Regions from separate parts of the Variovorax sp. P2_H12 genome, predicted to be linked through region 1. Evidence: predicted binding sites of a transcription regulator. Region 1 holds the regulator's gene; the other holds the start of a gene.
The links. Region 1 encodes FNR, which switches genes on or off when oxygen is low (the NO sensors DNR and NnrR bind a similar motif). Its sites were predicted from a motif close to TTGATNNNNATCAA; they were not measured.

Region 1 (4,038 bases):
GCAGCCCAATGCCAGGGATACCGCGGAACCGGCTTTGCCGGGCCGCTGGTATCGCCCCCTCGAGGGGGGCGCCGCAGGCGCTATCGGGGGTGGGCTTCACTTCAGACGATGCGCGAGAAGCGCGTGCGATTGCGGTCGGCCTGCAGGTAGCGGTCGAACACCATGGCGATCGCGCGCACGAAGAACCAGCCCAGGGGCGTGACCTCGATGGAGCGATCGCCCAGGGTCACCAGGCCCTGCGCCGCGAGCGGTTCGAGCGCGGTCAGTTCGGCTGCGAAGAGGTGCTCGAAGTCGATCAGGTGGGCCGCGCCGACGGCCTCGAAATCCACCCGTCCCTGGCACATGATCGCCATGATCACGGCGCGCCGCAGCACGTCGTCGCGCGTCAGCGCCAGGCCGCGCACCACCGGCAGGCGGCCCTGGTCGAGGAGGTCGTAGTATTCCTCGAGCGTCTTCGCGTTCTGGCTGTAGGTGGCGCCGATGCGGCCGATCGCCGACACGCCCAGGGCCACCAGGTCGCAGTCCGGCTGCGTGCTGTAGCCCTGGAAGTTGCGATGCAGCCGGCCCTGCCGCCGGGCGACCGCCAGTGCATCGCCGGGCAGCGCGAAATGGTCCATCCCGATGTAGACATAGCCCGCGGCGGTGAGCGCGGCGATCGAGCGCGACAGCATCTCGACCTTGGCGCCGGCATCGGGCAGGGCTTCGGTCGCGATGCGGCGCTGGGCCTTGAAGCGCTCGGGCAGGTGGGCGTAGGCATAGAGCGCGATCCGGTCCGGCCGGAGCGCGCAGACCTGCTCCAGCGTGCGGTCGAAGGACGCGGGGCTCTGGCGCGGCAGTCCGTAGATCAGGTCGACGTTGACCGAATCGAAGCCCAGCCCGCGGGCCACCGCCATCAGGTCGAACACCTGCCGGGCGGGCTGGATCCGGTGCACCGCCTTCTGCACTTCCGGGTCGAAGTCCTGGACGCCGAAGCTCAGCCGGTTGAAGCCCAGCTCGGCCAGCGTCACGAGGCGCTCGCGGTCGACGGTGCGAGGGTCGATCTCGATCGAATGCTCCCCGTCCGGCGACAGCGTGAAGGCGCCGCGAAGCATGGCCATGAGTTCCCGCAGGCCGGCATCGTCGAGGAAGGTCGGCGTGCCGCCGCCCAGGTGCAGCTGGCGGACGACCGCGCCGCGGCCGAGCTTCTCCACCTGCAGCGAAATCTCGCGAGACAGGTAGTCCAGGTACTCGCGCCCCTTGCTCTTGTGCCGGGTCACGATCTTGTTGCAGGCGCAGTAGTAGCAGAGCGATTCGCAGAACGGAATGTGCACGTACAGCGACAGCGCCCGCGCGCTCGCGCCGGCCCCGCCGCGCTGCTCGAGGGCCTGCGCGTAGTCGTCCGCCGTGAAGGCGTCGACGAAGCGATCGGCCGTGGGATAGGACGTGTAGCGCGGGCCGGCGCAGTCGAAGCGGCGCAGCACGGTGGACGGCGGCGCCAGGGCCGGCGTGAGGGCGGGAGCGGAGGGGGGGAGCATCGCGGGCGGCGGCAAGGGCTGTGGTGTGTCACTATGCCGCCGTCACGATCTGCAATCATTGACCTGCATCAAGCATCCACCCCGCTCCCCGTCGGACAATCCCTCCATGACCTCGACTGCATCAATGAAACCCGAAAATATCAAGGTCGCCTGTTCCAACTGCAATCTGCGCGAGCTCTGCATGCCGGTGGGCCTGAATCCGGGCGAGCTGCAGCGCATCGACGACATCGTCGCGACGCGGCGCAAGATCAAGCGGCGCGAGACGCTGTTTCGCAACGGCGAGGCCTTCACCTCGCTCTATGCGATCCGCACCGGGGTGTTCAAGACCCGCGTCACCAGCGAGGACGGCCGCGACCAGGTCACGGGCTTCCAGATGGCGGGAGAGATCATCGGGCTCGACGGCATCGTCAACGACCAGCACACCTGCGACGCCGTGGCGCTGGAGGACTCCGAGGTCTGCGTGATGCCCTTCGAACGCATCGAGGAGCTGTCGCGCGAGATCACCGCGCTGCAGCGCCACGTGCACCAGATCATGAGCCGCGAGATCGTGCGCGAACACGGCGTGATGCTGCTGCTGGGCAGCATGCGGGCCGAAGAGCGGCTCGCCGCCTTCCTGCTGAACCTGGTCCAGCGCCTGCACGCGCGCGGCTTCTCGCGTTCCGAGCTGGTGCTTCGCATGACCCGCGAGGAAATCGGCAGCTACCTCGGGCTCAAGCTCGAGACCGTGAGCCGGACCCTGTCGAAGTTCGCGGCCGAGGGCATGGTCGAGGTCGAGCAGCGCAACGTGCGCATCGTCGATCCCGAGGCGCTGCGCCGCATCGTCAATCCGCCGGGCTGTTGATCTCGCGCGCCGACAGGGTCAGCAGCAGGGTCAGCGCGCCCGCCCCCATGGCCAGCAGCCAGAAGACGAAAAAGCCGACCGTGTAGACGGCCTGGCGCGAAGCACCGAGCGCCTCGCCGCGCCAGTTCAGGTCGCCCGGGTCGACCAGGGCGAACACCAGCACCTCGAGCGCGCAGGCCAGCAGGAAGGCCGGCCAGAGAATCCACATCCAGCGGCGCGTCTGCATGCACTCACTCCTTCGGCAGCGGCACGGCGCTGCCCGGTGTCGCCGCGTGGTTGCGCCCGGCCACGGCCGGCATCAGCTTCTTGTCGGCCAGGGTGCGGTTGATCTCCACGCCCTTGCGGTAGTAGTCCTGGTCCACCACCGGGTCGGGCGTGGCGATCGCCAGCCACAGGGTGACGAAGCTCGCGACCACCACCACGCCCGGCCCGCCGATCACCATCCACACCAGTGGGAAGCGGTACCACGGAGGGCAGGGTTTCATCGCGTCGTTGTCGTGCGTCATCTCTTGGTCCTTGGGTTGATCAGCGCGGTACCAGGAACACCGCGGGCTCCGAGACACTGGCATTGCCGCTTTCGGCGCGGACGTCGAAATGCACCTTGTGCGAACCCGCCGCTGCCGCCCCATAGGGTAGCTGCAACCGGACCGCGACCCAGCGCGACTCCGCCGGCGCGACCTCGACCACGGGCTCCGAGGACACCTTCAGCCCCTCGAGGCCGCCCGCAGCGATCCGGTAGCGCTGCACCTGTTCGGTGGCATTCATGATCTGCAGGCGGTAGACGTTCTCGAGCTGGCCGCCTTCGACGATGCGGGCCAGCGACGCGCGGTCGCGCACCACGTCGACCTTCAGCGGCGTGCGCGTCACCAGGCTGGCGAGCAGGCCGATGCACAGCGCCGCCAGCACCCCGGTGTAGATCAGCACCCGCGGCCGCAGCACGCGCCGCAGCACCTGCCGCGGCGTCCAGCGGCCGGCCATGCCGTTCTGCGTGGCGTAGCGGATCAGGCCGCGCGGCGTGTCCATCTTGTCCATCACGATGTTGCAGGCATCCACGCAGAGGCCGCAACCGATGCACTCGTACTGGAGGCCTTCGCGGATGTCGATGCCGGTCGGACAGACCTGCACGCACAGATGGCAGTCGATGCAGTGGCCCAGCGGCGCCGCGGTCGATGCGCGCCCTTTCGCCGGCACGCCGCGAGGCTCGCCGCGCGCGGCGTCATAGCTCACGATCAGCGTGTCGCGATCGAACATCGCGCTCTGGAAGCGCGCATAGGGGCACATGTACTTGCACACCTGCTCGCGCATGAAGCCGGCGTTGCCGTAGGTCGCGAAGCCGTAGAACAGCACCCAGAAGATTTCCCAGGAACCCATCGTCGTGTGCAGGAACGACATCCCCAGCTCGCGGATCGGCGTGAAGTAGCCCACGAAGGTAAAGCCGGTCCACAGGCCGATGGAGATCCAGACCACGTGCTTGAACCACTTCTTGACCAGCTTCTCGGCCGACATGCCGCCGCGATCCAGGCGCATGCGCGCGATGCGGCTGCCTTCGATCTTCTCTTCGACCCACATGAAGATCTCGGTGTAGACCGTCTGCGGGCAGGCATAGCCGCACCACAGCCGGCCCGCCACCGCGGTGAACAGGAACAGCGACAGGGCCGAGATCACCAGCAGGCCCGTGAGGTA
Region 2 (4,038 bases), on a different contig from region 1:
TTCAAGCCTCGAGGAGAAGGTTGTCGATCACGTTCGCAACACCGGGGATCGACCATGCGATGACGCCGACGTCGGTGGCGGTGATTGCGGGACCGAAGATCAGTTCGGCGACGATGTCTCTTCTCAGCATTGCATCGGATTTCATGGGGCCCTTTCGAGCGAGTGGACAACGCCGCTCATGGCGCCCACTGTAGGAGGGGCGAGACCCGCATGGCTTGCGCTGGATCAAATTGCGGCTTTCGGCGCAAGGCCCCAGCGCAGCGGCGTGCCCGACTCATCGCATCAGCACATAGGTGCCCGGCGCGTCACAGACCGGCGCAAGGCCGAGGCGCGCATTGCCCATGCGCGGCGGCTTGCGCGGCCGGCCGGAACGATCAGCCAGCCAGGCCTGATACGCGGGCCACCACGAGCCTTCGACATGCTCGGCGCTGTCCACAAATGCCTCCGGCGGCACGTAGGGTGCATTCTCGGCGCGATGCAGCATCTGGTAACGGCGATGCGGGTGTCCGGGTTCGCTCACGATGCCGGCGTTGTGCCCGCCGTCGGTGAGAACGAATCGGATCTCGGTATCGCACTGCAGATTCAGCTTGTAGACAGAGCGCCAGGGCGCGACGTGATCAGTACGCGTACCGACGGCGAAGATGGGCACCTTGATGTCCCCCAGCGACAAGGGCTTGCCTTTCACCTCGAAGCGCCCCTGCGCCAAGGCGTTTTCGAGGAACAGGCTGCGCAGGTAATCCGCATGCATCCGGTACGGCATGCGTGTCGCATCGGCGTTCCAGGCAAGCAAGTCGGTCATCGGCGCGCGCTTGCCGAGGAGGTAGGTCTGCACCATCGGCGACCAGATGAGGTCGATCGAACGCAGCAGCGCAAAGGCACCGGCCATCTGCTTGCCGTCGAGGTAGCCCTGGCGCGCCATGAGGTCCTCCAGGAAGGTGAGCTGGCTCTCGTCAATGAAAAGGCTGAGCTCTCCGGGCTCGGTGAAGTCGGTCTGCGCGGCCAGCAAGGTCATCGTGGCCAGCCGGTCGTCGCCGTCGCGCGCCATGGCGGCCGCCCCGATCGCGAGCAGCGTGCCGCCGAGGCAGTAGCCCAGGGCGTGGATGCGCGTATCGGGCACGATCGCCCGGATGGCGTCGACGCTCGCCATCAGGCCCTGCGACAGGTAGTCTTCGATTCCGAGGTCGCGATCGTCGGCGTCCGGATTCCGCCACGAGATCGCAAACACCGTGTGGCCCTTGTCGACCAGGTAGCGGATCAGGGAGTTGCGCGGGGACAGGTCCAGGATGTAGTACTTCATGATCCAGGCGCTCATGATCAGCACCGGCTCGGGATGGACCGTGGGTGTGCTGGGTGCGTACTGGATGAGTTCCATCAGGTGGTTGCGCAGGATGACCTTGCCCGGTGTCACCGCCACGTGGCGCCCCGGCTCGAAAGCCTCGGCGCCTTTTGGCGGCAGGTGCCGGAGGGTGCGCTGCAAGTCCTCCGCCCAGTGCTGGGCGCCATGGAGCAGGTTCATGCCGCCCGTCGCTGCGGTCTGCCGCAGGGCCTCTGGATTGCCCGCGAGGCAGTTCGCCGGCGAGAACATGGCGTGCAGTTGCCGCGCTGCGAAGGCGACGATCTGTTCGTGATGGCGGTCGACGCCGGGCACACCTTCGGTCAACTCATGAAGCCATTGCTCTTGCGCGCCATAGGCCTGCCTCAGCAGATTGAACGGCCAAGCGCCCCACGACGGATCCGCGAGACGGCGATCGCTTTCGCTGGCGGAGGGTGTCGGCGTTCCGACGTCCGGCAAGGACCGGAAATCTGCAATGGCCGTCTCCATCGCCTGCATCCACGGACGCACCAGCAGCACCTGCGAGCTGCGCGATGGCTGCGCCGCAAAGTGAATCGCCCAGTCCGACCACGCCAACATCAGGGAGGCGGGCGACAAGCCCCGGGTCAGCTGGGCCATGTCCGCATGCAGGGTGCGGTCCAGCGAATCCTTCGGGTCGTCCATATTGTTTGTTGTCCTTGATCGGGCCATGCCGGCAACCATGCGATGCCGACGCGCACTGGAGTCTGGCAACGTCACAGCGCCCGGCCTTGATCCAAATCAATTCGGATGGACATCTGCCTGCAACGCTGGCGTATCCGGATCATGCACACAACGCCACAAGGTTCTACGCCAGGGCGCGGCATCGAGCCACCAGGTTGCGGGAGGCAAGGCGATCACGGTGCGCCAGACGAGGCACGATCGTCGCAACGCGGTTTGACGCCGCGCAAGGGCGAACCGTGTCGCGGGCGCTACGAGCCGCACTCGACTGGCGCTGGACACATTGAGGCGTAAACCGCGCGTGCAGCCACCGGGCGTTTGAATCGCCTGCGACAGCGGACGTTGAACCAGGGCGGTGATCAGTCCTGCGTCACCCAGGCCACCACCAGGGCCGAGGCGAGCCAGAGCACGCCTGCCCCCAGAAGTGCCAAGGCAACGGCCGTCTTCCACGCGATGCCTGCGCCCCGGCCTTGGTGCGGGACGGTGATTTTCATGGCGAACCCTTCGGGGCCGGCGAATCGGTGTTTGCGCAGGTCCTGAGACCGAACAATGCATAGGCAGGGCAATTGCCCACCAGGCCCGTGACCAAGGGAACGATGCCGACAAAGCCCCATGGCCCGATCATTCCCATGATCGACAGTGTGAGCAGCACCACACCCGCGCCCACGCGCAGCAGGCGATCGAGGGTTCCAACGTTGCGAATCATGGCGTCGACTCCTTGCCTGTACGAATGCCTTCATCGTGCGCCGTCCTGGCATCGTGAATGTTGTGATAGATCAAGGTTCGTTGCTGTCGTTCAGCACCTTGACCATCCGCCGCAGGCCGGAGGAGTCCGGTTCGATCGGATCCGCCTTGAAGCCCATTGTGCGGGACAGGTTCAGCATGCGCGTGTTCTCGCGCAGCACGAGGCCGACGAGTCGGCCGATGCCTTGGCTCCTGGCATGGTCGATCAGTTGTTCGAACATCAGCTTTCCCAACCCGCCTCCTTTGAGGTCGGAGCGCACGATGATGGCGAACTCGGCCTCCACGCGGTCAGGATCGCTGACCGTGCGCGCCACGCCCAGCGTCTCGGGCACGCCCTGCGCATCGGCGGCCTCGGCGATGAAAGCCATTTCCCGGTCATAGTCGATCTGGGTCAGCCGCGCCAGTTCGCTGCGCGGAAGCTCGCGTCGCATCTGGAAAATACGCAGGCGGACATCCTCCGGGTCGAGTTTTTCCAGGAAGCGCCGGTGCTGGGCCTCGTCTTCCGGACGGATGGGGCGCACGGTGATCGAGCGATCGTTCCAGACGCAGGTGCGAATCCACTGCGTGGGGTAGGGAAGGATCGAGAAGCGGTCCGCGCCGGCGCCAGGCGCCGCCGCGACCCGTATGCGGGCGTCGAGCGCCAGCGCACCGTTTTCGTCGACCCACAGCGGATTGATGTCGAGTTCGGCCAGTTGCGGCAAGTCAGCGAGCAGCTGGGACACCGCGATCAGCACGTCGTACAGCGCATCCATCTGCGCGGGCGGGTGGTCGCGATAGCCGGCCAGCAGCCGCGACACGCGTGTGCGCGACACGAGCTCGCGCGCCAGGCTCCGGTTGAGCGGAGGCAGGCCAATGGCGCTGTCGGCCATGACTTCCACCGCAGTCCCGCCCTGGCCGCACAGGATGACGGGACCGAAAACACGGTCGATGCGGGCGCCGACGATCACCTCCTGCGCGTGCTTGCGGTGCACCATGGGCTGCAGCGTGAAGCCATCGATGCGCGCCTCGGGTCGGGCGGCATGCACAGCCCGCAGCATGTCGCTGACCGCGCGGTCCAGCGATGCCTGATCGCGAAGGCCGAGCGTGACGCCGCCGACATCGGACTTGTGCGTGATGTCCCGCGAGTCGATCTTGATCACCAACGGATAGCCCAACTCGCGCGCTCCGGAAAAAATGGCCTCGGCCGAGGCTGCGACTTTCAGCGTCGGAACGACAGGGATGCCGTAGGCCTTGAGCACGGTCTTGGCTTCCTGCTCGCCCAG

Region 2: a site for FNR is predicted at 2,083-2,096, ahead of AC1DYK_RS05790 (PHA/PHB synthase family protein). Genes of this name have one in related genera too.

The regions. Positions count from the first base shown of each region.
Region 1 covers NZ_JBFUFO010000023.1:40,996-45,033, forward strand. The annotation lists gene hemN (oxygen-independent coproporphyrinogen III oxidase) at 102-1,514, opposite strand; gene fnr (fumarate/nitrate reduction transcriptional regulator Fnr) at 1,639-2,355, shown strand; gene AC1DYK_RS18120 (hypothetical protein) at 2,336-2,581, opposite strand; gene AC1DYK_RS18125 (FixH family protein) at 2,586-2,861, opposite strand; gene ccoG (cytochrome c oxidase accessory protein CcoG) at 2,881-4,038, opposite strand, start outside.
Region 2 covers NZ_JBFUFO010000006.1:88,575-92,612, reverse strand. The annotation lists gene AC1DYK_RS05795 (hypothetical protein) at 2-145, opposite strand; gene AC1DYK_RS05790 (PHA/PHB synthase family protein) at 275-1,996, opposite strand; gene AC1DYK_RS05785 (hypothetical protein) at 2,392-2,526, opposite strand; gene AC1DYK_RS05780 (YgaP family membrane protein) at 2,523-2,738, opposite strand; gene AC1DYK_RS05775 (bifunctional acetate--CoA ligase family protein/GNAT family N-acetyltransferase) at 2,809-4,038, opposite strand, start outside.